3 regions of the Propionimicrobium sp. BV2F7 genome follow, and region 2 is predicted to be linked to each of the others. Evidence: riboswitches for the same ligand, from Rfam matches in the RefSeq annotation. Region 2 holds a riboswitch; each other region holds the start of a gene.
What was found. Region 2 has a riboswitch for cobalamin ahead of cobI (precorrin-2 C(20)-methyltransferase). Riboswitches for the same ligand answer to the same signal wherever they lie in the genome.
Positions count from the first base shown of each region.

Region 1: another riboswitch for cobalamin. It lies ahead of HMPREF1255_RS05895 (iron ABC transporter permease); the one in region 2 lies ahead of cobI (precorrin-2 C(20)-methyltransferase).
Region 3: another riboswitch for cobalamin. It lies ahead of HMPREF1255_RS07715 (anaerobic ribonucleoside triphosphate reductase); the one in region 2 lies ahead of cobI (precorrin-2 C(20)-methyltransferase).

Region 1 is NZ_AZIS01000004.1:333,112-342,879, forward strand. It holds gene HMPREF1255_RS05870 (LytR C-terminal domain-containing protein) at 1-231, shown strand, start outside; gene HMPREF1255_RS05875 (hypothetical protein) at 262-684, opposite strand; tRNA gene HMPREF1255_RS05880 (tRNA-Ser) at 716-798, opposite strand; gene HMPREF1255_RS05885 (NAD(P)H-quinone oxidoreductase) at 872-1,852, shown strand; gene argG (argininosuccinate synthase) at 2,178-3,596, shown strand; cobalamin riboswitch at 3,677-3,806, shown strand; gene HMPREF1255_RS05895 (iron ABC transporter permease) at 3,908-4,894, shown strand; gene HMPREF1255_RS05900 (ABC transporter substrate-binding protein) at 4,927-5,910, shown strand; gene HMPREF1255_RS05905 (ABC transporter ATP-binding protein) at 5,911-6,678, shown strand; gene HMPREF1255_RS05910 (trans-aconitate 2-methyltransferase) at 6,679-7,434, shown strand; gene dhaK (dihydroxyacetone kinase subunit DhaK) at 7,668-8,654, shown strand; gene dhaL (dihydroxyacetone kinase subunit DhaL) at 8,665-9,276, shown strand; gene ptsP (phosphoenolpyruvate--protein phosphotransferase) at 9,287-9,768, shown strand, end outside.
Region 2 is NZ_AZIS01000005.1:49,125-58,892, forward strand. It holds gene cobF (precorrin-6A synthase (deacetylating)) at 375-1,142, opposite strand; gene HMPREF1255_RS06705 (CbiX/SirB N-terminal domain-containing protein) at 1,147-2,361, opposite strand; gene cobJ (precorrin-3B C(17)-methyltransferase) at 2,377-4,155, opposite strand; gene cbiE (precorrin-6y C5,15-methyltransferase (decarboxylating) subunit CbiE) at 4,164-4,823, opposite strand; gene cobM (precorrin-4 C(11)-methyltransferase) at 4,848-5,663, opposite strand; gene cobI (precorrin-2 C(20)-methyltransferase) at 5,660-6,394, opposite strand; cobalamin riboswitch at 6,436-6,564, opposite strand; gene malQ (4-alpha-glucanotransferase) at 6,659-8,590, opposite strand; gene HMPREF1255_RS06735 (NAD(P)-binding protein) at 8,940-9,768, shown strand, end outside.
Region 3 is NZ_AZIS01000005.1:283,256-293,023, reverse strand. It holds gene HMPREF1255_RS07740 (ABC transporter ATP-binding protein) at 1-81, opposite strand, end outside; gene HMPREF1255_RS07735 (ABC transporter ATP-binding protein) at 84-1,820, opposite strand; gene HMPREF1255_RS07730 (ATP-binding cassette domain-containing protein) at 1,838-4,132, opposite strand; gene HMPREF1255_RS07725 (ECF transporter S component) at 4,107-4,709, opposite strand; gene nrdG (anaerobic ribonucleoside-triphosphate reductase activating protein) at 4,765-5,289, opposite strand; gene HMPREF1255_RS07715 (anaerobic ribonucleoside triphosphate reductase) at 5,298-7,640, opposite strand; cobalamin riboswitch at 7,674-7,887, opposite strand; gene typA (translational GTPase TypA) at 8,061-9,768, opposite strand, start outside.

The sequences.
Region 1 (9,768 bases), on a different contig from region 2:
TGGGCAAAAGAGACCGCAGAGAAGCTCCAGCGGGCAGGTTTCGTCAATCCGATCGCCAACAATTCAACCGCGGAAGGGCTGGAAACCTCGACGGTGATTTACCGCACTAAAGAATTCGAGGAAGCAGCCAAAGAGGCCGCCCGAGCTGCTGGAATCGACGCTGTTGTGAACGCCGAAGATGGCAACTACCTAATCGGGGACACCGACATTGCTGTTTACCTGATCGGATAGGCATTCCGCACAAAACGCCAGGCCAAGCCGCTAATTTAGCCTGCCGCGGAGGTCTTCGACTAGCTCCGTCATGAGGGTCTTCCATTCGCCGCGAGGAGCGGAGATGTAGGTGCGCTTGATGGCGCCGCAACGAATCACGATTCGGCTGAAATCTGGGGTGGACGAGACGCTCGTCACCTCGTCCCAACCGCCTTTACGAATATCGCCGCTGTTATTGACAACGAACCCGCGTTCGTCGAGCGTCACCTCGAGGCGGATCTTGCGGGCGATGAGAATCAGGAGAAACAACAGGAGAACGGCGAGGGCAATTCCGACGATGCCGAGCACCGTCCACACTGCGGAGTTGCCAAGGACCAGAGCCAACACGCCACCCACGGTGAGCAGGCCAGCAAGAGCGTACGTCCAGATCGGTAGCCGCTGGGCGAACACGTATTTCGTGGATTTTTCGGGCATTAATGCTCCTAGTCCGCCTAAGGATGAATCGCGGCGAGGGTGGGATTCGAACCCACGGAGCTTTCGCTCGGCCGCTTTCAAGGCGGCTGCACTAGTCCACTATGCGACCTCGCCAGCACAACAGATTGTTGCGAGTAAATCTTATGTTAGCGCACGCAAAGTTTCCAAGGGATGGCACGCTAGATGTATGCATGCAATTACACAGACCCAAGAGGGTGGACCTGAAACTCTGCAGTGGACGGAGGTGGCCACCCCCAAACCAGGCCCTGGTGAAGTGCTAGTTAAGACGGTGGCTGCAGGCATCAACCGTGCCGATTCACTGCAGCGCCGCGGTTACTATCCTCCGCCGAAGGGCGTCACGAACGTGCTGGGTTTGGAGGCTTCCGGCGTCGTCGAGTCCGTCGGTGAGGGCGTAGACAATTTTGCGCCGGGTAACCCGGTTGTCGCGCTGCTTTCGGGCGGCGCCTACGCGGAATATTTCGTTGCGCCGGCCGGCCAGCTGATTCCACCGCCGGACAACGTCGAGCTTGTCGAGTCTGCGGCCCTGATCGAGGTTGCCGCCACTGTGCTGAGCAACTTGGAGCGCGTCCACCTGCGCAAAGGCGAGACGTTCTTGGTGCACGGCGGCGCAGGCGGCATCGGCGCGTTCGCAATCCAGTACGCAAAGTACATGGGCGTGCGCGTCATCACGACGGCGTCCGAAGCGAAGCTGGACTACTGCCGCGAGTTGGGCGCAGACGTCGTCATCGACTACAACACGGACTGGCCCGAGCGCGTCAAGAACGCGACCGACGGCAAGGGCGTGGACGTGATCCTGGACATCATTGGCGCTAAATATCTGCAGCCGAATGTCGATTGCCTGGCTCAGGATGGGCGCATGGTGATCATCGGCATGCAGAAGGGCGTCAAGGGTGAGCTAAACATCGGCAAGCTGCTCAACAAGCGCGGCACCATCACGGCGACGAGCTTGCGGTTCCGTCCGACTGAGCAGAAGTCAGAAATCGCCCAGGCTGTTCGCGAAAAGATTTGGCCGCTTTACGAGGATGAGACTCTCTCGTTGCCTGATATTACCGTTTTCCCGATGGAGAATGCGGCTGAGGCTCACGAGATGCTCGACTCTGGCCAGTTGATGGGCAAGATCGTTTTGGCAGTCGACCAGCCTCGATAATTATTTCTATTAGTTGCCGGCCGGCGTCCGTTTGGGCGTCGGCCGGTTTTCATCTAGTCACACCGCGACAAGACGTGGCTGCTGGATTAGTAAGTTTGCAATCTAAACGCGTTTCCCCTTGCTGGAGAGACGAATTTCATCCTGCTGCCGAATTTTATGCCTTAGCGACCACATTTTGTCACGCACTTGCGAGATTAAATTCCACATCTATATAAGCGGCGAATCAGCACTCCCCCGTTCGAGGCGAGTTGGTCACTATCGCAACTATCGAAAGTTTATTCGGTCAATGTGGAAATTATTACTTTAGCGCGTTAAGCTAGCGGGCGTGTCTAAAGTATTAACTTCTTTGCCCGCAGGCGAGCGCGTTGGCATCGCCTTCTCAGGTGGCCTCGATACGTCGGTAGCAGTGGCTTGGATGCGTGAAAAGGGCGCAATTCCCTGCACTTACACTGCAGACATCGGCCAGTACGACGAGCCAGATATCGAGTCGGTTCCCGGCCGTGCCCTGCAGTACGGCGCCGAGCTTTCGCGCCTGGTCGACTGCAAGGAATCGCTGGTCGATCAGGGCCTGATGGCTCTGCAGTGTGGCGCGTTCAACGTCACCAGCGCCGGCCGCCCGTACTTCAACACCACTCCAATCGGCCGCGCAGTCACCGGAACGCTGCTGGTTCGCGCCATGGCCGAAGACGACGTAAACATTTGGGGCGACGGCTCCACCTACAAAGGCAACGACATCGAGCGTTTCTACCGCTACGGCCTACTCGCTAACCCGCAGCTGCGCATCTACAAGCCTTGGCTGGACGAGGACTTCGTCTCCGAGCTTGGCGGCCGCGACGAGATGAGCGTTTGGCTGACCAAGCGCGATCTGCCCTACCGCGACTCGAAGGAGAAGGCCTACTCCACCGACGCAAACATTTGGGGCGCGACCCACGAGGCCAAGACCCTCGAGCTGCTGGATGCATCCCTGGAGGACGTCGAACCGATCATGGGCGTCAAATTCTGGGATCCGGACGTCCAGATCGACACCGAGGACGTCACCATCGAGTTTGTCGAGGGCTTCCCTGTTGCCATCAACGGCGAGCACTTCGATTCGCGCGTTGACCTGGTGCTTAAGGCAAACGAGATCGGCGGCCGCCATGGCCTGGGCATGAGCGACCAGATCGAGAACCGCATCATCGAGGCGAAGAGCCGCGGCATCTACGAGGCACCGGGCATGGCGCTGCTGTGGATCGCCTACGAGCGCCTGATTAATGCGATTCACAACGAGGACACGCTGGCCAACTACCACGCTGAGGGCCAGAAGCTCGGGCGCAAGCTTTACGAGGGCCGCTGGATGGATCCGCAGTCGCTGATGACGCGCGATTCCATCGCCCGCTGGGTTGCTGCAGTCGTCACCGGCGAGGTGGTCATCAGGCTGCGGCGCGGCTGGGACTACTCCATCATGGACACCCGCGGCCCGGGTTTCAGCTATCACCCGGATCGTCTGTCGATGGAACGCGTTGAGGACGCCGCCTTCGGCCCGACGGACCGCATCGGCCAGCTCACCATGCGCAACCTGGACATCGCGGATTCGCGCAGCAAGCTGGAAACCTACGCTTCGCAGGGTCAGATCACCGCTGGCGCGACTCAGGATCTGCTCGGCGAGCTGCAGCCTGGACGCGCAGGCGAGATCGCGAACCGCGGCATCGATTCCACCGAGGGCGAGGTTCTCGACCGCGCCGCGATGGACTCTGGCCACGACTAACGGCACATAAACTAAGAAAATCCCGCAGACGCCTAATGCCTGCGGGATTTTCTTTGCAATTTTTAATACGGATGTCCATTTTCACATATTGCTGATAGGTTCTATGTAGTTAGCCACAGGGGAATTCTGGTTTGTATCCAGAACTGTCGCGCAACGGTGAAGTCGCTTAGCGAACAAGTCCGAAAACCTGGGCTGTCGAATATTTTTGTACGCCGCGCAAGACGGCTTGAACAGAAAGAAGATTCGTGAGCGATACAGCCACCGCAAAGACACTCGAGCTTTACGGCAAGACGAGGCGCCGCCAACGGCTGATTCTCTTCGCTTTGCTGGCTGCAGTCCTCGTTTTGCCATTGGTTACGATCGCTATTGGCCCGGCCGCCGTGTCCGTCGGCGACGTCATCGGCGTCATCAAAAGTCACATCCCAAGTCTGGACGTCGACATCACGTGGAGCCAGAACGTGGATGCAATCGTCTGGAAGACCCGTCTACCTAGAATCATCTCGGGCTTGGCTATTGGTGCGATCCTGGGCATTGCAGGTGCCGTGATGCAGGCTGTGGTGCGCAACCCCCTGGCCGAACCGTACGTGTTAGGCGTCAGCTCGGGTGCCTCGACGGGCGCTGCTGCAATGATAATTCTGTTCGGGTCTATCGCTTCTTGGTCGGTTGGCTTGGCCGCATTCGCGGGCGCGCTGGCGGCAACGCTGTTTCTGCTTCTGGTGACGGGAAATTCCGGATCGTCTCTGCGATTGATTCTCGCCGGCCTAGCGGCCAACTTCGGCTTCCAGGCTCTAACCAACTTCATCATCTTCTCTTCGGGCACGCCGGAGGCAACTCAAGCCGTCATGTTCTGGATGCTTGGCTCGCTTGCCCGCGCTAACTGGTCGCAGGCGGTTCCACTGATTGTTACGGCCCTCATTTTCTCAGTTGTCGTGGCGCTTTTCGGCCCAGTTCTCGACGCCCTGTCCAGCGGAGATCGCACGGCCCAATCGGTTGGCATCGAGCCAACCAAGGCGAGGCTGGCGATCCTGATTCCCGTCTCTGCCGTAATCGGCATCGCTGTGGCATCATCGGGCGCGATAGGTTTCGTCGGCCTAATTATTCCGCACGTGATGCGCTCGATCGTCGGCTCTTCGCACAGAGTTTTGACGCTTGGCTGCGCCCTTGCGGGAGCATTCTTCTTGGTTATCGCCGACACGTTCGCGCGCATAGCTTTCGCCCCGATTGAAATGCCGATCGGGGTAATCACCGGCATGGTTGGCGTGCCATTCATCGTCTTGCTGGTTAGGCGAATGAAGTAACCAGCGACAACAAAAAGAAAAGGAGTAAACGAATGAAGAAGTTCGTTTGTGCACTGGCCGCATTGGCCTTAGCCGTCCCGCTAGCTTCTTGCGGACAGTCAGCCGCAGACAAGAAAGCTGCAGAAAGTTCGTCGGCACCCGAAAAAATCCAGGTCAAAAGCTGCGACGAAACCCTGACCTTAGACAAGGCTCCCGAGCGCGTGTTAATGATCTCAGACGTCAACTCATCGATCCTCGATGAGCTAGGCGTGCTAGATAAAGTAGTTTTCCGCGCTGGTGATGACCGCATTAAAAACGTTCGCCCAGAGCTTAAGAAAAAGCTGGATAAGATCGAATCAGCTGAGTCCGGGAAACTCGGTACCGGTGGTTCTACGGTAGCAACTGAAACCGTCCTGGACATGAACGTCGATCTGGTTATTGGCTACGACAAAGCTGTCGACAGAAAGGCCTTGGCAGAAGCAGGTGTCCCGCTCTATTCACCAGATTCCTACTGCCCCAATTACAAGCTAGATCACGCAGATTTTGGCCTTGTAGATAACGAAATCGAAAAGATGGGAAAGATATTCCAAGTAGAGAAAAAGGCTGAGGAAGTTAAGAAAAATTCTGAAGCCCAGATCCAAAAAATCAAACCTTCCTCGGAAGTTAAAGGGGCTAAGGCCGTCGCTGTCTTCGTTACGCCAGGGTCAGATAAGTTATCGGCTTTCAATTCATCTTCGATGGTGCAGCCGATCTTCGAAGCTAATGGCATCGAAAACGCTTACGCCGATGGCCCGAAGAGGGTATTCCCAATTTCAATGGAGGATCTACTTGCCAAAAATCCTGATTACATTGTCGTCTTGTCACTGAATCCCGACGAAAATGAAGCGTTAAACACGTTCGCCAGTTTCCCGGGTTCAGAAGACCTGAAAGCAAGTCAAGAAGGTCAGGTAGTGTTCCTGCCATTCGCTCTGACCGATCCGCCATCCACCCTTTCGGTTGACGGCGCCGTCGAACTGGCCAACAGGCTGCAAAAATAAATGCTTAAAGCAACTGATATCCGTGTCTGTCGGGGCGATCGGGTGGTCGTCGATGGCGTCAACCTGAGCGCCTCGGCAGGCAAGGTGCTCGGCATTGTCGGGCCAAACGGCTCGGGCAAGTCCAGCATGTTGTTTTCGCTGTTTCGCGCGCTGGAACTTGCCGGTGGTCGCGTCGAGGTGGACGGCGACGACATCGCGAAAATGAAGCGTCGCCAGATCGCCGAAAAAATTTCGGTGGTGGCCCAAGAGCGCGAGGATACGCTCGCGCTTTCGGTTTACGACTACGTAATGCTTGGCCGACTGGCTGGCTCGTCGCTGCCGAGCTACGGCAATAACGCCGATCAAGAAATCGTGGCCAGGGCGCTTTCTAGGGTTTCGATCACCGAGTTGAGTCAGCGAATGGTGACGCAACTTTCTGGAGGCGAGCGCCAACGCGTCGCCATTGCGCGAGCAATCGCTCAGAAATCCGACTATCTTCTCTTAGACGAGCCAACCAACCACCTGGATTTGCACTACCAGTTCGAGCTACTCGACCTAGTGAAATCGCTGGACTGCACGACGATCATCGTGTTGCACGACCTAAATCTGGCCGCGCAGTGCTGTGACGAGATTTTGATGCTGTGCGATGGGAAGATCGTGGCAAGCGGACCCCCATGTGAAGTCTTGACTAAAGAAATAATTACCCCCGTCTACAGCATCGATGTCGACGTCATAACGCACTATGGCCTACCGCACCTCATTTTTTCTCGAAGAGAAGGGCAAAATTAAGTGGGTCCCGAAGAACTACTAGCAGCCTGGCACGACCAGCAGAAAGCATTCATCGAATTCCGTGACCTGCGCACCCGCACCATGATCGATGTGCTGCGCAACGTTCGTGCTGAAAAGGGCGCACCTATCAAGGTGCTGGACTTGGCTTGCGGGCCAGGCAGCCTGGGCACTGCTGTCATGCAGGCGATTCCCGATTCGAGTGTCGTCGCGGTAGACCGAGACCCAGTGCTGCTGCGGTTGGGCCGCGAAACCAATAAGTTCGACAAGATGCAGTTCATCGACGAAGATATTGCTTCCCCGAATCTGCCTGACTCGGTGGGCACGGATTTTGACGGTGTGATCAGCGCAACGGCACTGCACTGGCTGAATCCCGATCAGCTAGCAGCCCTCTATCTGCGCCTTGGGAAAATGATGAACCCGGGTGCAGTATTCATGAACTGCGACCATCTGTTTTACGATGCCGTCACTCAGCCTTATCTGCGCAAAACTGCAGAAGACATCCGCAATAGTTTCCAAAACGAATTCCTTGCAGAAGGCGCACTAACCTGGGATGCCTGGTGGAAGACTGCCCTAGAAATGCCTGACTGGCAAGAAGAGGCAAAGCTGTGGCACGAGCGCTGGGCCGACGATAGGCCGTCAATCAAGGTTAATGTGGATTTCCATCTAAGCGCGCTGCAAGCCGCTGGCTTTGTGGAGACCGCACAGATCTACCAGTGGTTTGACGACCGCATCATCTTTGGCCGCATCAGCGCCTAATTTTTGCTGCCCGCTGCAGTTTTCACGCCTCGCCAATCGTGGCTAGACAAGGCCGCCCCCGAGCTGTTTTTTTGCAAGTTCGGGGGCGGTTTTTGTGCCCGCGCAAAATTGTAAAAAAGTTCCAAGACCACGGTCGTATTTGGCTCCTAATCGGCCATTTTTGTCGGAGTTTGCCGATACCGTAGGTCATACGATCAATAACGGGCAGTGTTGCCCGAGTTAGGGGTTGAAAAATGAAGAAATTTATCAACGATCCGGACGCTGTGGTCGCTGAATCTCTGAAGGGGATGGCCCTGGCTCATCCCGAGCTGAAGATAGACCTGGAACACCACATCGTTTACCGAGCTGAGAAGAAGCAGGGCAAGGTTGCCATCGTCTCAGGTGGCGGTTCCGGCCACGAGCCGCTGCACGGCGGGTTCGTCGGCAAGGGCATGTTGGACGCTGCGGTCTGCGGCGAAGTTTTCACCTCCCCCACTCCCGACCAGGTTGCCGAGGCAATCAAGAACGTCGATTCCGGCGAGGGCGTGCTGCTGCTCATCAAGAACTACACCGGCGACGTCATGAACTTCGAGATGGCCGGCGAACTGGCCGCGATGGAGGACATCAATGTGGAGTCCGTCGTCATCAACGATGACGTGGCGGTTGAGGATTCGTCGTTCACGGCAGGACGCCGAGGCGTCGGCCTAACGGTGCTGGTGGAGAAGATCGTGGGCGCCGCCGCTGAGGAGGGCAAGTCACTGGAGGAGCTTAAGAAGCTGGCCGAGGACGTCGTCGCCAACGGCCGTTCGTTCGGTGTCGCGCTGACCAGCTGCACCGTGCCGAGCGTCGGACACCCGATGTTCGATCTGCCAGAGGACGAGATCGAAATGGGCGTGGGTATTCACGGCGAGCCCGGCCGAGAGCGCGTCAAGATGGCGTCGGCCAAGGAGATCTCTAAGACCGTCGTCGACGCGATCTGCGACGATCTCGATTTCACTTCTGGCCCGGTCATAGCGATGGTTAACGGCATGGGCGCCACCCCGCTGATGGAGCTTTACTTGCTCTACGGCGAAATGGAGCAGGCGCTCGAGGCCCGCAGCGTGAAGATCGAGCGCAGCCTGGTTGGCGACTACATCACGTCACTGGACATGGCCGGCTGCTCGCTGACTTTGCTAAGGGCCGACGAGGACATGCTGGCCTACTGGGACGCACCGGTGAGAACCCCGGGGCTGGTTCGTTAAGGAGAATCTGATGGCATTTAGCGTTGAAAATCTAGTATCTGCTTTCAAGGCCTTCACCGAGGAGATCGGAAAGAATCGCGAACACTTGACCGATCTGGACGCAAAAATCGGTGACGGCGATCACGGCTCCAACATGGCGAGGGGCACTAAGGCAGCGCTCGAGAAACTGGAGGCCGCCGAGCCGAAGACCTACGCGGAATTCGGCAAAACGGTTGGGATGGGTCTGGTCTCTAGCGTGGGTGGCGCTTCCGGGCCGCTTTACGGAACGTTTTTCCTGCGTTTCGGTGCGGCCGGGGGCAACGCCGAAGAACTCGACCTGGCAGGTTTCGCTAAGGCATTCCGTGCCGGCGTCGAGGGCGTGGTGGCCAGAGGTAAGGCGCAGGCGGGCGACAAGACCATGCTCGACGCCTTGTTCCCCGCGGCCGAAGCGCTAGATGCCGGAAGCGACCTAGATTCTGCGCTGAAGAAGGCAAAGGAGGCCGCGCAAGCCGGCCGCGACGCCACCGAGCCGATGGTTGCGCACAAGGGTCGCGCGTCGTACCTGGGCGAGCGTTCCGCAGGAACTATCGACCCGGGCTCGGCGTCCGCCACGATGCTCGTCTCGGCCCTAGCTTCCGCATAAGCGAGGAACCATGATCGGAATTGTCGCCGTTTCGCATTCGCCGAAGCTGGCCGAGGCAGCCAAGGAACTGGCTTTGCAGATGACGGGCCAGAACCCGCCGAATATTCAGTTGGCAGCCGGCACTGCCTCCGGCGAGTTCGGCACGGACGCCATGGCCGTCGCCGAATCCATCGGGGCCGCCGATTCCGGCGAGGGCGTGGTGATAATTTCCGATATAGGTTCGGCGGTGCTCTCCGCCGAAATGGCGTGCGAGTTCGTTTTCGACGTCGAGGTTCGGGTGGTGGCTGCACCGTTCGTTGAGGGCCTGCTCGCCGCAGCGGTGGCTGCTTCGGGTGGCAAGAGTCTGGACGAGGTTGTTTCCGCCGCCCGCTCCGCGCTCAACGGCAAGATCGAGCAGTTGGCCGATGAACCTGCGGAGCAAAAACCGGCGGAGAAGGCAGAGGAGGCCGACGCACGCACTAGCGTGAAGCTAATAAATCTGATGGGTCTGCA
Region 2 (9,768 bases):
GAGAAGCTACCAGACTAACCACCGCGTCACATCGGGTTTGGGTAGCCATCAGGAACCATCCAGGTAAACCACCACGTCACCAGAAACAGCAGGGACGGAAAAGTCCGTATTCGAGCTTTTATGCACCCGCTAAATCTTCTCAAGTTAGCGGGAACCAAAAGGTCCGAGTACGAGCTTTTCGGTTCTCTCTAATGCGTCGGAAATTAAAAGGAACCAAAAGGTCCGAGTACGAATTTTTTTGTTCCCGCTATTTTTCGACGGCGTAAGGGGTAGCCAGGCCAGCCATTAAACTACGGTACCCAGCCAGGCCGGTTACCGCGAAACTAAAAAACCGGGACCAGATTTACAGGTCCCGGTTGATTGAAAACTTGCGGCTATCGACGTCGAAGAAGGTAGGTGTCGAACATCCAGCCTTTGCGTTCGGCGGCGGCTTTGCGGGTGGCGAGGATCTCGTCGCGCACGGTCGCCAGGTCGCCGGAGATCAGGATCTGGTCGGGCGTGCCGAGGTAGGCGGCCCAATAAATGTCGAAACCTTCGGGGTCGATCAGGCTGAACGTCTGTTTGCCGTCGAGCATCACTACGACGTCGTCGATGTAATCGGGGATGCCCTTGGCAAGAGGGCGAGCAGGGGAGATCGAAACCGACTTGCCCTGTCTGTTCAGCGGAATCTGGAACGCGGCCGCCAACGCCAGGACGCAACTGATGCCGGGAATGACGTTCAGCTCGAAGTCATCATCGGAGGCCGCGATCATGCGCTTGACGATGGCCAGCGTCGACTCGTAGAGGCTCGGGTCGCCCCACACCAGGAAGCCGCCAACCTGACCGTCGGGGAGGTTCTCGTCGACGGCCTTCGACCAGCTTTCCAAGCGCTGCGCTCGCCAAGTGGCCACGGCCTTTTTGTAGTCGGGCGTGGTCTGCCATGGGCGCGGTGGGTCTTGTAGCTCAACCAGTTTGATCGGCGTCGTCCGGTGCTCGGCAAGGATGTGCTTGCGGATGTCCACCAGCTCGTCCAGATTGTTCTCCTTGATGACGACGAAGAGCACGTCCAGCTCCTCGATGGCCTTCACGGCTGCCTGCGTCACCCAGTCCGGGTCGCCGGAGCCGATGCCGATCAAACTGATTTTCTTCACTACCGCTCCAATTTTTTTAGAACTCGCGACGAATTGTCGCCACGGATGCCGTGCGGGCGTGCGCGGTGCGGTGCGGATCTTGGCCGCCCACGACACCCACCAGCAGGCCGTTAGCGGCGCCGGTGGCCGGGGTCCAGGCGGTGCCGCCGCTGGCGTCGTCGCCGCGGACGCAGAACACGCGTCGAGCCTCCGCCCAGGCCGCAACCTGCTCGTTTACCTCGGGCTTGTTTGTGAGCGCCATGGCGTACCAGGCGTCGTCCAGATCCGCCTCGGTTACCTCGCGTTCGACGAGCTTCAGCTTGCCCAGCTCGCCGAGAGACTTGATTCGCTCGTCGAAAGATGGTGCGACGACGGTGATGTCAGCGCCGGAATCAATCAGCTTCTCGATGCGGCGGGCGGCGACGTGGCCGCCACCGGCCAGAACCACTTTGCGTCCGGCAAGAACCAGGCCGGCCAGGTAGACCTGTGGGGCGCCGTGGTCGGAGAGCTTGCCGGATGCGTCGCGGAACCGATCGACGACAACCTGGGCCAGCTCATCACAATCGCCGATGACGTCGGCAACGCGAACCTCGGCGTCGGGGTGAGCGGCGACCCACTCGTTAGCCTGCTTGTGGGTCCAGTTTTCTAGCCGGCCGTGGAACAGGAAGTGCGGCATGACGACGATCTTGCGTCCGCCCTTGTCGTAGGCCTGCTGTAGGCCCTCGGTCAGGTTCGGGTGCGTCACTTGAATATAGGCGTTAGTCAGGTCGGCGTAGCCGCCCTTCTCCAGCAGGACGCGGCCAAGGCGCGCGTGATCGGCGTTTGGCGTAGTCAGACTGGTGCCGCGGCCAAGGAACACAACGCTGATTTCGTCGTCAGACCAGTCGGCTGCGGCAGCGGAAATGCGCTGGCAGACAGCGGAGATCATCCTCGGATCCGGCCCAAGATGCGGCGCATAAGTGACGCGCGAACCGGCCACGGTCTCGATGCCAGCACCGAAGCCCTCAGGAATGTCCTCCTCGACGTGGCTGCCGGTGCCGATCATCAGCGGAACGACGACAGCGGACTTGTCGGCGTCGGTTTCGAGCGCATCGGTAACGGCTTCGGCGATGGTCGGCTCGTCCAGCTCGACGTAGCAATCAAGAACGCGGACGTCCGGCAGCATCCTGCGGACGCGGTCGATCAGCGCGCGGCACTGCTGCTGGCCCTCTTCGATTCGAGTTCCGTGAGCTGCAATTACTAGTGCAGTCATAGTTCTTCCCTTCGGTTATTTGGTTTCTTCTTCGAGCCACTTGTAATCGCGTGGCGTGACAACAACTTCCTTGTTTCGTCCCGTCTTGACCAGTCGGGTGGTTGACGACCCGACGAGCACGATGGAGCGCATGTCCACCCACTCGGGGTCGAAGTCTGCCAGCGTCGCCACGCGGTAGTTTTCGCCGGGCCGGGTTGCGTTCTGCACGACGGCGACGGGCGTGGTTTCGGGCCGGTTCCAGCCCAGGATTTCGAGCGCGCGCGGCAGGTGCTCGACTCGCTTATGGCTACGGGGGTTATACAGCGCGACGACGAAGTCGCCCTCGGAGGCCGCCTTGAGTCGCTTCTCGATGTTGTCCCACGACGTGTGCAGGTCGGAAAGCGAGAGGGTGACGTGGTCGTGGCCGAGGAACGCGCCCAGAATCGACGATGCCGCCAGCTCAGCGGTTACGCCGGGCACGACGCTAACGTCGATGCCCTCGGTACCCAACTCGAGGGTGGGGGAGGCCATAGCGTAGATCGCCGGGTCGCCGGAGCAGACGATGGAAACTTCGCGTCCCTCGCGTGCTTTCTCGATGGCCATAGCGATGCGTGCTTCTTCACTGCCCATGCCGGTTGAGATGACGTCGGTGCCGGGGCGAAGCATGTGGCGGATCTGCGCGACATACGGACGGTAACCCACGACGACCGCGCTGGCGCGAAGCGTGTTCTTGGCGCGCGGGGTCAGCAGGTCGTCTGCACCGGGGCCGAGGCCGACGACGCTCAGGCGTCCCATCGGCTTGAGCCTGGCCACCGCGACGGTGACGTTCGGGGTCTTCTGCTTGTCGATGATCAGCTCGGAGCCGGCGACGTGGCTGGGCAGGTAGGACAGCGCGGAGGCCTCCGAAACCGAGCCGGTGCCGACCGCCTCGAGCGCGTGCTGCGACTGATTCGGCGTCTCGACCTTGGCTAGCTCGTCGGCGCTGAACGTGACGAACGGCACGCCCAGCTCGGCCGCGAAATCGATGAAGCCCTGCTCGTCGTCTTTGGCGTCGACGCTGGTCAGCGCGGTGACTGAAGACAGTGAAAGGTTGTTTTCTTCAAGAACTCGGGTGGCTAGCTCGCGGATCTCGGCGACGTCGGTGCCTCGGTTGCAGCCCATGCCAAGCACCAGCGACTTCGGGTGGATCGCCACGGTCGGCAGATCGTCGGGGACCTGGTTGGAATCGGTAACCAAAATGCGGAACTTGGCCGGTGCAACGGGCAGCTCCTTGACGTGGGTGCCGCGACGCTCGACGCGTGGAACGCCAGGCTCGTTGACGTTCTCGGGCAGCGCGGGTAGCGGCCAGCCGCCCCGGACCAGCTCGACCGGCTCACCGTCCAACATGCCACGGGTGACGCCGGCGAGATCGCCAGTGGTGGCCCAGCCGAGCGTGTCCAGTCCGGGGATGTCCCTGCCATCGGTTGCGGTGGTGACGGTTGCGACCGCGCCGATGCCCTCGGCGATCTTGCGGGCCAGCTCGTTCGCCCCGCCCACGTGTCCGCCGACCAGCGGAATAGCGAATTTCCCGGCCTCGTCAACCACGACGACGGCCGGATCAGTCTTCTTGCTCTTCAGCAGATCGGCGATCAGCCTGGTGGTCGCGCCGAGCGCCAGATGGCTGATGATCAGATCGCATTCTTCCCAAGCAGTGCGCAGACCTTCGCCGGACTTGCCGAAGTAGTGCTTGGTTTCGCCTAGTACCTCGTCGAGTTGGGCAGCCCGGGCCTGCGCTGCGGGCGAGGTGGCTACCTGGCCAATGATTTTGTCGCTCAATTGTTCTCCTAGATCTGCGGTACGGCGTCGAAGCCACCGACGATGGGGTGTTGTTCGCCGAGAGCTTCTGGCTCATCGGGGTGGTGGTCGAGCACCAGGACGACGTTCGGCGAGGTGATGTCAGTGACCATTCGGGCCTCCGCCTCGTTCATGACGCGGATTTGTTCATCGGCGTTGCCAAGCTTCTCGGCCAGCACGTAGGTCTTGCCCAAGCCCGCGGTGGCCTCGACGATCTGTGGCAGTGTGTTCTTCGGGTCGGTCAGAATGCCGACCTTCGGGTGCCGCCGGCAGGCGTCGAAGGCGGGCACCGGGTCGTTGCCGTGTGCGGAAACCAGCAAGGCGTCGTCCCACGGCAGCCCGACGGCAGCGAAAGCCATCTGCAGGCTGGTGACGACCGGCACAACCCGGACCTTTAGGCCGGCGGCACGGATGCGTCGCACGACTCCGTAAAACAGCGGGTCGCCGGAAGCAACCACGACGATCTTTCGGTTGAGGTCCTTCTTCATCTCGTCGATCGCCGGGGCGATGCGTCCGAGCACGACGCGCTTGTCCTCTTCGACGCCTAGCGCGTCCAGGTGACGCCTACCGCCCACCACCAGGTCGGCGTCTGCGGCGTCCCTACGAAGCTCTTCGGAGGGCTCGGCGATGAATCCGTAAACGGTAATCATGTGTTGTCCTTTCGCGCGGCGGGCTCAGAGCGCCTCTGCGCCCTTATCGCGCAGATCCGCTGCGGCCTTCGGGTCCGCAGGGCGGTATTCGTGTCTGAAACCGGGGTGGTAGAGGTGCGAGCGTTTAACCATGCGCTCCTCACTGAGGGCGGGGCCAACCAAAATGACCGTGTGCTTCCACAGCTTGTGGGCCTTCATAGTCGACTCGAGCTCGGAAAGCTTGCAGCGAACCATGAACTGGTCGGGCCAGGTGACCTGGTAGCCGATAATCACCGGGGTATCCTCGGGGTAGCCGCCGGCCAGTAACTCCTCCTGGAGTTGTTTCGAACGTGCTGCCGAAAGGTAAAGCGCCATCGTCGTGCCGTGCGAGGCGAAGTCGCGGACATTTTCCTTCGGCGGCATCGGGGTGCGGCCACCCTCCAGACGGGTCAGGATAAGCGACTGCGAAACCTCGGGCAGGGTGATCTCGACGTCGCTCATCGCCGCAGCAGCAGAAAACGCGGATACGCCCGGGATAGTCTCGTAGGGCACGCCCATCTCGTCGAGAACCTGGCGCTGCTCTGCGGTTGCGCCATATATGGAGGGGTCTCCGGTGTGAACGCGAGCAACCAGAATACCCTCGTCGCGAGCGCGCTCGTAGTAGGGGAGTATGTCCTCCAGGGACGCGGAGGCCGAATCAATCAGCTCTGCGCCCTCCTTGTGGCGGGCGACGACCTCGGGGTTAACCAGCGACGACGCCCAAATGATGATGTCCGCGTTCGCGATGGTCTCGGCGCCGCGCACCGTGATCAAGTCGGGGGCACCCGGGCCCGCACCGACGAAAACTACCTTGCCAGTCACAGTCGTTCTCCTAGTCCGTTGCGCTTCGGCGGCCACAAAACGCTGGTGAAGTACGGCGCCTCATCCAGCTCGCTGACCAATGAAATTTCTTCTTCGGGCAGCCCAACATTGCTGCCGACGACGGCGTCCTCGCCCACCTCGTTCAGGTGCTCTTTCAGCGCGGCGAAGTGGCGTCCGGCCTTGTAAACCACGCAGGTGTCGGCCACCTCGGAAACCTCGACGAGCTGGTCGATGCCTTTCTTCAGCGGCACGAGCGCCAGCACTTCGTCGCCCTCGCAAAGCGGGGTCTTCGAGGCGGCCGCGAGCGCCTGCATCGCCGTGATGCCGGGGATGACCTCCACCTCAACCTCTATCTTCTCGCGCACGCTGGCAACAAGATAGCTGAACGTGGAATACACAGAAGGGTCGCCGATGGTCGCGAAACCGATCTGCTTGGCGCCCGCCTCGAACTGTTCGATGGCCACGGCCGCGGACGTCTGCCAGTTGGTCATTCTGCGGGTGGTGACGCCTGTTGGGTCTTTCATCGTGAACGGCACGCGCACGATCTTCTCGGCCATCTCGGGGGAAGCAGCCGTGATGATGGTCTCCGCGCGCCCGGCATTGCTGCCGCTAGCTTCGGTGGATGGCACAAGAATGACGTCGCAATTGCGCAGCGCCTTCAATGCTTTGACAGTAATTAAATCGGGATCCCCCGGGCCGACGCCAATGCCAAGTAGCCGTGGAAAATTCACTAAATCTCCTAGCCACCCTAACCTCGAGGGTGTTTCGCTGTGGGGACGATCGGCTTGGCGACCGGGCTAACTGCGCGCCGCGCGCAGATACCGTTGCGGGACAGCGCCGGGTTCTCACCGGCTTCGCAAGCGTCTCGTCGTCGACTCGTGTCGACTCCGTCAAGCCTAGCGCGATATCCCAACCACTCCCAACCTTATGAAGAGTTAATTTGGGGCAAAAAGTATCGGGCCGCAAGAATCTTGCGGCCCGATACTTTTTCTAACTTATTTATCTAGCTTGCGTCCCTGCTCGATGACGCTGACCAGCTCGTCGGCAAGCGACGACGTCATGATGTCGTCCACCGGGCGGGGCAGCGCGATGCGCCAGTTCGGGTACTGGTCGATGGTGCCGGGCATATTCGGACGCTCCTTGACGCTGGCAGCATCGTCCAGGTTGAGCAGGACGACTCGGCTCGGTGCGTCGCGCAGCATCCGGTAGCGCTCGATGATCATCGACTGGACGTCGTCGCGGGTGATCTGGTTGAGCGGCTTCGTCGGGTCGACGTGAGCCATCTCGCATAGCACCTGGCGGGTGCTCTCGACCTGCGCCCAGTCTGCGCTCTTGCCGATGCGCTTCAGCTCGGAGACGTCGAAACCGGTTGCTAGGCCGGCGACCGTCACTTGGTCGTGTGTGGAGCTGGTGCCCACTCCCAGGGTCGGGAACTCGCGAACCGGGGTGCGCATTGCGGAGCGGTTACCCAGCATGCCGATTTCTTCCATCGTCTCGCGCACGCCGCCCGCTACGGTGCCCATGTCCTCGCCAACAACCCAGCTGTTCTGGCGGTAGCATTCCAGCCTGATGATGGCAAGCATGGCGTCCACCGGGTAGTGGATGTAGACGCCGTCGGCCGCGCTGCCGGAAACCGGCACCCAGTAGAGGCGCCAGAGCTGCATGACGTGGTCGATGCGCATCGCGCCGGCGTCGCGCAGGGTGGCGCGAACCATATCGATGAACGGCTTGAAATCCACCTCCGCGAGCTTCTGCGGGTTGAACGGCGGCAAGCCCCAGCGCTGACCCTCGATGTTGTGGCTATCCGGGGGAGCGCCGATCTCGAAGTCGAACTCGAGGATGTCCTGATTGATCCAGGCGTCTTGGGAGGCCGAGTCGGAACCAACGGCCAGGTCCGCGATGACGTCTACACCCTCGCGGCAAGCGGCAGCGTACTGGACGTGGGCAACCCACTGCATCCAGCTGTGGAAATCGATGAGGTCGGAGTTCTCGTTGACGAATTCGGCAACCGCGTCGGAGGAAATATTCTGGTATTCCTTCGGCCATTTGCGCCAGTCGGTGCCGTACTTTTCGGCGATGGCGGACCAGGTGGAGAAGTCGGAAAGCTTCTTGCCCCACTGCTCGAACCAGGCGTCTCGCTCGATGTTCGGGTCGTTTCGGACGGCCTTCCAGATGCGCAGCAGCGCCTCGCGCTTCAGCTTCCAGACGGCTGCACGGTCGATCATGCGTTCCTTGTTTAGCTTGCAGCCTGCCTCCGCGAGGTCGGTCAGGTCTACATGCTCGGCGCCGAGGACGTCGCCCGGTGCGATGTGTAGGACGTTCAGGAAGATCCTGGACGCGGGCGAGTATGGCGATGCCTGCGGGTGCTCGGTCGGGCCGATGGCGTGGACTGGCGAGACCTGCACGCAGCTCGCGCCCTGCATGGCGGCGATGCGGCAGATCAGCGCGAGGTCGCGGAAATCACCGATGCCCCAAGAAGAGCGGGAGCGTGCCGAATAAAGCTGAATCTGCCAACCCCAACTACGCTGTGGGGTCTGAATTTTTTCAGGCGTGCAGATGACGAAGCGGCGGACGCCGGCGTCGTTGTAAAGAATGTGGTATCCGGGCATGTCCACCAGGCCTTCGGCACGGTAGTGATGCCCGTTCTCTAGGATTAGCGTTCCATAGAGTTCTGGGTGGTAGCGACCCGGGCTGCATACCAGCGGGCCGTTTTCGTTGTCTAGCGGTACGGAAGTATCAAACCTGTTTGCGACTAGCTCTAACGTCTTTGTTGGTGTCTTGATCCAATCGCCTTTGGTATTCACGTAACCGCTGGTTACTCCATATCGGCCTACGCGAGACATGATCTCGCCGCGGTGCGCGTCGTCTGCGCTGGTGGCGCTATGCGATATGCCGCGGGTTTCGTGGTCTGATGAAATGTTATTCACGTGGCGATCCTACATGAATACCTGTTTGAGCTTGGCCATAGTTCAGATCAGTTCTGGCAACTTCACCTATATGTGTGCAAGTCATCGTCGGAATTGTTGCCTATGGCGAATGAATGATTGCAGACAATTGCTTGTTAGATGATTACATAACCGAAATATAGGAAATGAATCCGTTTTGTTTATAGGTTCACTAGACCTAAGTAATAGTTTTCCCTTGCTGCAACTGCTACTCAAGTTATATTTTCTGTCTGTCTAGCGGTGTACTCTGAATCTGCTGGATGACCCTCGCATCGCACCTGCAAAAGTGCCTAACAAGGGGGTTTCAGAAGAAGTTTTAGAGCGGAGCAAAATGAGTGAACTTGCAAACGAGGTGACGCAGCGCACAGACGTGACTGCGGTTCCAGACCTGGCTTTGGGCACGTCGAAAATCGGCCCAGTTCGCACGCAGATCCCGATTTACGTAGACCTGCTGCCACCTTGTAACAATGCCTGCCCCGCCGGCGAGAACATCCAAGAGTGGCTGCGCCTTATTAAAGAAGGTAAAGAAGAGGCCGCGTGGCGCCAGCTGGTGCGCGACAACCCCTTCCCGGCCATTCACGGACGCGTTTGCTACCACCCCTGCGAAACCGCGTGCAACCGTGCAGACCTCGATTCTTCGGTCTCTATCCATTCCGTCGAGCGCTATCTGGGAGACCTGGCCATCGAGCGTGGCTGGACGTTCCAGAAGCCTGTGACGCACACGGGTAAGCGAGTGATGGTCGTCGGTGCCGGCCCATCCGGTCTTTCGGCCGCCTACCACCTGGCCAGGCTCGGCCACGAGGTCGAGATTTTCGACTCCGGTGAGAAGGTCGGTGGCATGATGCGTTACGGCATCCCGGCCTACCGTCTGCCTCGCGAGATTGTCGACGCCGAAGTCGAGCGCCTCAAGAACCTGGGCATCAAGATCCACCTGAACCACACCGTAACGGACCTGCAGGCCGAGCAGAGCGCGGGCAACTTCGACGCGTCGTTTATCGCGGTAGGTGCTCACCTGTCCAAGCGCGTCGATATTCCGAGCATGGATGCGGAAAAGATGGTGGACGCCGTCGACTTCCTGCGTGATGTGGCCAGTGGCGAGAAACCCAGGATCGGTCGCCGGGTCGCTGTTTATGGTGGCGGTAACACCGCAATGGACGCTG
Region 3 (9,768 bases), 230 kb from region 2:
AAGAATGGCCGAAACCACGAACCAAGCAATGTTCGAACGCAATTTACCTGCATCGACAATTCGAGTCATTAACTTCCACATGTTTATTCACCTTCCATCTGGAGGCTCCACATGGCGGAATATTTGCCATCATGCGCCAGCAGCTGATCGTGGGTTCCGCGCTCAACTATTCGTCCGCCATCGACGACGAGGATCTGGTCGGCGTCGCGAACCGTGGCCAGCCGGTGCGCGATCATGATCACCGTTCGGCCCTTGGCAAGACCGGATAGCGCAAGATGGATCTGCCACTCGGACTGCGGGTCGGCCTGTGCGGTTGCCTCGTCGAGAATCAGAATCGACGCATCCTGCAAATAGGCCCTAGCCAAGGTGACGCGCTGGCGTTCGCCGCCGGACAAGAAACCGCCCTCTTCGCCGAGCACTGTGTCGTAGCCATTGCGCAGTTGTGTGATTCGCTCGTGGATGCAGGCCCTTTTCGCTGCCTCTTGCACTTCTTCAAGACTCGCAGTCGGTTTGCCCAGGGCTATGTTGTTAAACACGGTGTCGTTCGACAGCGCAATGTCTTGAAGCACGATTGCCACCCTGGAAAGCAGCCAGGAGAAACTAGCTTGACGAACATCAACACCACTCACCTTTACAGTGCCCTCATCCAGGTCGTAGAATCTGGCGATCAGTTTCGCCAGAGTGGATTTTCCGCCGCCTGACGGCCCGACCAGCGCGGTAACCGTTCCTGGGCGCGCGACGAAAGAAATCCCGTCTATAACCGGATCTCCTGGCTCGTAGGAGAATTTCGCGTCGACCATTTCGACCTGGCCGGGAGCCTGGCCGTCACCGTCGGCGAAGTCGCCGGCGGGCATGGGTTCTTCAGATAGCAGCTTTGCCGTGGTCTGCGAGGCCAGCCTGGCGTCGTAAATATGTTGCGTCATGCCAAGCAGCACCGAAAGCCCATCGGGAACTCCCGGAGCCACCAGAAAGAACGGCAGCGTGGCAGAAAGCAGCATCCAGTCGTTATTGACGAATACCACCGACAGAATCGCCACAGTGACAAAAATGACGGCTGGACGAAGCAGCGCCCCTGTCGCGCTGATCGCCTTGCCGGACTGGCTGACCCATTCGTAGGAGATGTCCGAAAACTTTTCTCGGGCCCGGTTAAAGCGCGTCCTAGTGGCATCAACGGCCTGGAAGTTTTTGATCTCTTTGATGCCCTCCAACATCTCGACCGTCGCCGAGGCCAGATCAGTCTGGGCGACGCCGAATCGTTCGGTGATCTTCGCGTAGCCGCGCATGTGGGCGGCCTGCAATCCGACGACCACCACAATCCAGATGCCAAATAGCGCCAGGCACATCCGCCAATCGACGACCATGAGATAGACAAACCCGGCCAGCAGAGAAACGACGGCGTTCGTCGCATCGCCTGGCACATGGGCGACGAGCGTGTGGATGGCGGAGGTGTCGTCGCACACGATCTTTCGCAGCCGCCCGTGCGGAATGACCTCCACTTTGCCCAGCGGCAGCGACCCGATCGAGTCAACCACGCGACGACGAAGCTTGTGCCTCAGCTTCGCCTCGGAGAGGTGCGTCACGCCAAGCCCACCCATGTAGAGCAGCTGGGAGGCGAGCAGGCAAACCAGCGCGACAAGGGCAAGCACCCAAGGGTTGCCAGACCAGCCTTCGGGGTGTTTTTCACCCAGCCAGATTGCTGCCATCTGTTGCATCGCCACGAAGGGAGCTAACCTAAAAACCGCACCTGTGGCGGTTAGAAGCCCGGAAACTATCATCGAGGTTCGGGCGGGCCTCAACATATTGCTAATTGAAACACTCATTCACATTTCCTAATCAATCAGGCTGGCAAGAAAACCCACAGCCCCACCGCTAAGAGCCAAAGCAGAGCCACAACTACCCAATCGACGAGCCGCCATGGCACGTCGATTAACTCAGTTCGCTTTCGATAGGCGCCAAAGCCACGAGAATCCATCGACAGCGCCACCCGCTCGCCGTGCTGAACCGCAAGAATCGCCAGCGGCAAGAAAGAACCGAACCATCTGAGCGCGGGAGCCAACGGTCCTGCCTTGTCACCCACCCCGCGAAGCGCTTTCGCGGTTCTAATCAAGGCGAAATCCTCGCTAAAGCGGGTGACGAAGGCCACCGCAGCAGTGCCCGCCGAAGTTATTCGATACGGCACTTTGAATGTCGTGCTCATCGTCACCAGCAGTTCCTCCGGCTGGCTGGCCATGCCGGATAGGAAAATCAGCGAAAGCAACGCTCCGATGCCGCTGCCGGCGGTTAGTGCGTCGCCGGGGTCCTGCATTTTCGAGATGTTTTCCAGCACGTCTGCCCGCGAGAAAACCCAAAACAGAAATCCGGTGGCCGCCCAAGGCGCCAAGACGCCGATTAATGTGCGCATTCGCTGCGCCCTAGCTGCAAACATCAGCACAGTTTCCAGGCATAACAAAGTCAGATTCAGCGAGGCCTGTTTGACTACGAAGATCGTCACCATCAGCGGCAGCAGCGCGAAGAACAGCGTCAGCGGATTCAAAGCACTAAACAGCCCGCGACGATTCTCTCGCCCATTATGCCTAGGCTCGGCCGGCTGACTTTGCCTAGCTGGCAGGGCAATCAGGTGGCTGCAGTTATCCAACGCCAACTCGATGTCGTGAGTGGCCATCAAGACAGTGTGCCCCTGAGCGCAAAGTTGGCCAATGAAGTCCATCAGTTCACAGGTGTTGTCCCAATCTTGGCCAAACGTCGGCTCGTCTAGGACGATGATAGCCCGCTGCTCGGCCACCATCGTCGCAACCGAAAGTCTGCGCTGTTGGCCACCAGAAAGCGTCAACGGGTGTTGCTGACTGACCGCCTCCAGATGAAAGCGAGCAAGCAGATCTTCGACGGTTTGCGCATCGGCCCCGCCAACCGCCAGCTCTTTCTCGACGGTTGCCGCCACCATTTGATGTTCGGGGTTTTGGAACACGTAGCCGATGCCATGTTTGCCTTTGCGCAGACGCGAACCCTCCAACTGTGCTTGCCCGTCGAAGCTGAGCAGCCCGGCAAGCGCTGAGAGCAGAGAAGTTTTGCCTGCGCCGTTTTGCCCAAGCAGCCCGACAAATTCACCACCCGCCAACCGCGCTCTGATGGCAGGCGAACGTCCGGGAACCGCGAAGTCTTTCAGTTCCAGTTGCGGCTGGCCCTTCGGGCAGTTGTCGATTTCTTCGACCAACCTCCAGCCCGATGTTTCCTTGCGCCAGTAGCGCACCTGAGAGCCACAAACTTGCTCCAACCCTGGCAGCTCAATTTCGGCTTCCTGGCAGGTCAAGGCTTGAGTATTGCCTGCCCGCACCGCCCGCGGTAACCAGATGCCGGCCTGTTCGAGCTGGGTGGTGTGCTGATAAAAAACCTGCCTGGGTGGGCCAGCGGCAATGACTGCGCCCTCGGCATCAAGGGCAATTACCTGATCGACGATCGGCAGAATCGGGTCTAGATCGTGGTCTATCACCACCACGCCAGTGCCGGCAGCCACCAGCTGGCTGATTAGCTGATAAAACTGTTGACGTCCAAGCGCATCAATGTTTGAAGTTGGTTCATCTAAGACCAGCAGCTTAGGACTCATCGCCAACACAACGGCGATCGCCAGCCGCTGACGTTGCCCACCCGAAAGCGTCCAGGGGTCGGCCCAAAGGTAATCCGTCAGCCCAACCTTTTCGGCCGCATCGCGAACCCTCGTTTCAATTTCACAGCCGGGTAAACAAAGATTTTGTAGCGCGAAGGCGATGTCGTCGTGGACGCTTCTAGTGATGATGGCAGCATCCGGATTCTGACCGACATATGCCACCCGCTCGGCAATGAACTGGACGCTCGCGTCGGCGATCTCGACACCCTGCAGTTTGACGCTACCGCGATATTCGCTCGGCAGGCAGTGTGGCACCAGGCCGCAAATCGTGCGCACCAATGTAGTTTTGCCACATCCCGATGGCCCGACCACCGCGCTGACTTGGCCGGCTAAATTGCTCAGGCCAACCTCATCAAGCACCCAACGTTCCTGCCCCAAATAATGCGCCGATAGACCCTCGACACTTAGCTGAACGTCGCAAACTCCAGCGGTGCCCACCAGCGACTCAGGCACGGTTAGCCACGCCGACACCGGCCCGGTTAAGCAATTTGGTGATACCGATTGTCGCCAGGCCGCCCAGTAAGGCCGAAACAATGGACGTAACCACAATTAAGGAGTTCATTTTTGCGCTTGTAATGGAACTAAGCAGCGCCAGGTACATCATTCCATTCAGGGTGCCGAAAAGGCCAGCGCAGATCATGAACATCCAGTTGTTCCACCTTTTGTAGAGCGTAAAGGCCAAAGGCAACTCGATGAATGCGCCGCCGATCAGATTACCTATCACGGCGGACGGGCCGGCCGGAGTGGTGAAAATCGATATCACGCCCATGATCAACGAAGCCACCATCGTCGCACCTGGGCGCCGCACAACCGTCGAGGGCAGCAGATACGGAATCACCCAAAGGCCCATCATGGAGCAGCCGATCCAAACGGATTTAGGGGATGCTCCGAACGCTGGGGCGATGTAGTTCAAGGGGATAAGCAGTATCAATCCGACGACGGAAAGCGCCGCCACCATCATCAGGTTTCGGGTGCCCAAAACCGAATTCGCTAGCCCCTTACGCGCGGATGTGTGGACGGTCTCGCCGGCCTTTTGGTCTTGCGCCACTCTGCACTCCTAAGTTAAAAAGAAAACGATTCTCAACTAAGGGTACCCTTGGTGCTTAATTTTGTGAATAGCTTTCGATATTCGTTTTAGCGCATTCCACTGCCACGCCGGCCAATAGTGTTGCTGGCACATCAATCAGTCGCTGATTGGTGGAGCCGCGCCAAGGAAGGCTCAACGTTCTCTTAGCTAGAACGAAAGGGCCATCCACCAACACGTCGAGAGCATTCAGCCATGCGAGGATATCGGGTTGTGTGCGTGAGCGTTCGAGCAGCCGCTCGATTCGGTATCCCGAGTAAGACCACACGCTCATGCCCCTAGACTTTGCGGCTTTAGCTAGCAGTGCGCAAGCACCGGCCTGCAGGCTGGGTTCTCCACCTGAGAGCGTCAGACCGGTCAGCATCGGATTTGCGAACATATCCGCGCAAATCTGCTCAACGTCTAACTCTTTGCCACCGTTGTTGTCCCAAGTCGCCGGGTTGTGGCACCCCTTGCAAGCAAGCGGGCAACCCTGAGTGAACACCACGTAGCGCAGGCCGGGCCCGTCCACGATGGAATCACTCAAGGTGCCCGCGACCCTGATCTTGACCACTAGATCAGGGGGCTTCTTGAGCCGTGCTTGACGCGGTCTGCTTCTTCGGCGCGCTTGGCGTCGTTGAAGCGGTCGAGGGTGCCAACTAGATATCCGGTGATACGGCGGATGCGGTCAAACGGCTTATCGGGAGTTTCGTGACGGCCACAGTTCGGACACTCATCATCGATGCATCCGGTGAACTCGCAAACCGGGTCGCGGTCGACCGGGTGGTTGATGGCCCCGTAGCCAATTCCAGACGCATACATCTGCCTTACGACGGCCTCAAATGCACTGAGGTTCTTGGTTGGGTCGCCGTCAAGCTCGATGTAGGAGATGTGCCCGCCGTTGGTCAGCTCGTGGTAGGGAGCCTCGAGGCGGATTTTGTCGAAGGCGCTGATGTTGAATGCCACCGGAATGTGGAACGAGTTGGTGTAGTAGTCCTTGTCGGTGACGCCCTCGATGTCGCCGTAGCGCTCCTTATCCATGCGGACGAAGCGCCCTGACAGCCCCTCGGCGGGAGTGGCAATCAACGAGAAATTGAGCCGGTATTTCTCTGCGGCTTCGTCCGTGCGACGACGCATCTGGCGGACGATCTCCAGCCCCAGCGCCTGGGCCTTCTCCGACTGGCCGTGATGCTCGCCGATCAGCGCTATCAGGGTCTCGGCCAAGCCGATGAAGCCGATGGCTAAGGTGCCGTGCTTTAGCACTTCCGCCACTTGATCCTTCCAATCGAGCTTCTCAGAGTCGATCCAGACGCCCTGCCCCATCAGGAACGGGAAGTTGCAGACTCGACGCTTGCTTTGGATGGCTAGTCGCTCGAGTAGCTGGTCGATGACCAGATCGATTTCGGAATCTAGGCTCTTGAAGAACTCGGAGATAGATCCCCTAGCTTCGATCGCCAGTCTCGGCAGGTTGATCGACGTGAAGGACAAGTTGCCACGTCCGTGAGTGATCTCGCGTGTGGGGTCGGCGACGTTGCCCATGACGCGCGTACGGCAGCCCATGTATGCGACCTCGGTTTCCGGGTGGCCGAGCTTGTAGTACTGCCGGTTGAAGGGCGAGTCCAGGAACGAGAAGTTCGGGAACAGCCTCTTGGCGCTGACCCTGCAGGCCAGCTGGAAGAGGTCGTAATTCGGGTCGCCGGGGTTCAGGTTTACGCCCTCTGCGACACGGAAAATCTGGATCGGGAAGATCGCGGTTTCGCCGTGGCCCAGCCCTGCCTCCGTCGCCAGCAGCAGCTGCTGCATGACGAGCCTGCCCTCCGCGCTGACGTCCGTTCCGAAGTTGATTGAAGAGAACGGAGTCTGCGCCCCCGCACGGGAATTCATAGTGTTCAGGTTGTGCAGGAAGGCTTCCATGGCCTGATAGGTGGCACGACGAGTCTCGGTTTCGGCCTCTTTAAGAGCGAATTTCTGCACCTTGACAACGGTCTTTAACTCGATTCCGAGTGCCTCCGAGAGCTCTTCGGCCTCTTGCTTCAAAACGTCGTCGGTGGCAGAAAGCCTTGCGCGCAGCTCGACATCACCTAGTTTTTCGGCGGCTTCTTCGGCACCGAAAAGCCTGAACGCCTTCGCGAGGTTCGAGCGGTAGATGGAATTGAAGGTCATGCGCACGCCATCGGCCATGTCGTAGTCGAAGTTCGGCACCGCCTGGCCGCCATGCTGATCGTTCTGGTTGGACTGGATCGCAATACAGGCCAGCGAGGCGTAAGAGGTGATCGACTTGGGCTCACGGATGACGCCGTGGCCAGTTGAGAAGCCACCCTTGAACAGATCGCGAAGGCTGATCTGGCAGCAGGTCATGGTCAGCGTCAGGAAGTCTAGGTCGTGAATGTGAATATCGCCTGCGACATGAGCCGCGGCGTGATCAGGGTTAAGCACCCGAAGGATGTTGAACTGCTTGGCCGATTCGGAACCATACTGGAGCATGGTGCCCATTGCGGAATTTGCGTCGACGTTGGCATTCTCGCGCTGAGCATCCGATATCTCGGCGCCGAAGGTGATTTTGTCGAACGACTGCATCAGGCGGTTTTGCGCCTCCCGGGCGCGAGTGCGCTCGTTGCGGTAAAGAATGTAGGCCTTCGCGGTGTGAGGATAGCCGTAGCGCATCAGGGTGTCCTCGACGATGTTCTGCACATCCTCGACGCTCGGGGTGCTCAGCTCGCGACGCTGCAACTCTGCGAGCACTCCGAACGAAACCTGATGTGCGTGCTGCTTGGGGTTGTCTTGATCCGTGGCGGCGAATGCCTTGGTCAGCGCGTCGATGACCTTGCCTAGATCGAAATCGACGACCCTGCCATCGCGCTTGTGAATAGAAATTGGGGTAATGACGTGCGTGTGCGCGCGCGTTTCAACCGACATGCTTTCTCCTCGAAGCTCGGATTAAATCGCAAAACCTCTTTGCGATATGCCGGCAGGTATTCGGACTTAAGGGCTAAAACCTACTTAGCGCGCTTCCCAGCCTTTTTCAGCCAGTGCTTCTGTTCGCCGTTCGTTCCCTATTACCGCTGCGGGACAGCTCCGGATTCTCACCGGATTCCCTCTTGCGTCACCCCAAAACCACTGCATCTAGTGGCCACTGTGGTGAACCAGCACTAGATAAGGTACTCCTGATCTTGTGCCATATCCACCCGGACACACCATCGAACCGGTTAAACGAAAAGATTCTTGCGTCCGCCGAATGGGCCAAAATAGTCGATGCGCGTTCGTGCGGAGTGGGCAAATTAATAAAGATGTGGGCCACGCCCGAAAGCATGACCCACACGTTTAGAGTTTATTCGATTAAGAGTTCTTAGCTCGGTTGCGGGCCTTCGCGCGGTCGCGAGCGTCCAGCAGAACCTTGCGGACGCGAACAACGTCCGGGGTGACCTCTAGGCACTCGTCGGCAGCACAATACTCCAGCGACTGCTCCAGGCTCATCCTGCGTGGCGGAATCAACCGCTCAAGCTCGTCGCCGGTGGCCGAACGCATGTTGGTCAAATGCTTTTCCTTGGTGGGGTTGACATCCATGTCGTCGGGACGAGAGTTCTCGCCGACAACCATGCCCTCGTAGGTGTCGTCGCCCGGAGCAACAAACAGAGTGCCGCGCTCTTGCAGGTTGAACAATGCATAGCTATTGACGGTGCCCTGCCTGTCAGCAACCAGCGACCCGGTCTGACGGGTGCGCAGCGTGCCAACCCAAGGCGTGTAGCCCTCGAAGACGTGGTTCATAATGCCGGTGCCTCGAGTGTTAGTCAGGAACTCAGTGCGGAAACCGAGCATGCCACGGCTAGGCACTACGTATTCCAGGCGAACCCAGCCGGAACCGTTGTTCGACATCTTCTCGAGCTGCCCCTTGCGCTGACCAAGCAGCTCGGTGACTGCTCCAAGGTGCTCTTCGGGGATGTCGATGGTCAGGCGCTCGGTCGGCTCCTGAGTTACTCCGTCAATCTCCTGGGTGACGACCTGCGGCTTACCGACGGTAAGCTCGAAGCCTTCGCGCCTCATCATCTCCACCAAGACGGCGAGCTGCAGCTCACCACGGCCCTGAACCTCCCAGGTGTCTGGGCGCTCGGTGAGCAGAACACGGATGGATACGTTACCGATGAGCTCGGCGTCGAGCCTGTTCTTAACCAGACGAGCCGTCAGCTGAGTACCGGAACGCCCGGCAAGCGGCGAGGTGTTGATACCGATGGTCATTGAAATCGAAGGCTCGTCGACGTGGATAAGCGGCAAAGCAACCGGGTTCTCCGGGTCGGCGAGAGTTTCACCGATGGTGATCTCGTCGATGCCAGCGACTGCGATGATGTCGCCAGGGCCTGCCTTCTCTACGGAGACGCGCTCCAGACCATCGGTCATCAGGAGCTCGGAAAGTTTAACGTTCTTGACCGAGCCGTCACGACGGATCCAGGCGACCGTCTGGCCTCGGGTGATTTCACCTGCGACGATGCGGCAAAGCGCTAGGCGGCCAAGGTACGGCGAGGAATCGAGGTTTGTTACGTGGGCCTGCAGGCTCGCGCCTTCCTCGTAGGTCGGAGCAGGGATGGTGTCCATGATCACCTTGAACAGCGGCTCGAGCGTGTTACTGTCGGGCAGTTCACCGTCTGCGGGACGGTTCAAAGATGCCTTACCGGCCTTGGCGGAGGCGTAGACGACCGGGAAGTCGAGACCCGTCTCGTCGTCGTCAGCGATTAGGTCTAGGAACAGCTCGTAGGTTTCCTCCTCAACGGCCTCGATGCGGGCGTCAGGACGATCCACCTTGTTGATAACAACGATGATCGGCAGCTTCTTTTCCAGTGCCTTGCTGAGCACGAAGCGAGTCTGCGGCAGCGGGCCCTCCGATGCGTCGACGAGTAGCAGAACGCCGTCAACCATCTCTAGGCCGCGCTCAACCTCGCCGCCGAAGTCAGCGTGACCGGGGGTATCGATGATGTTGATGACCGCCTCGGCGCCGCCAACGTTGTGACGTATTGCGGTGTTCTTAGCGAGAATGGTGATGCCCTTTTCGCGC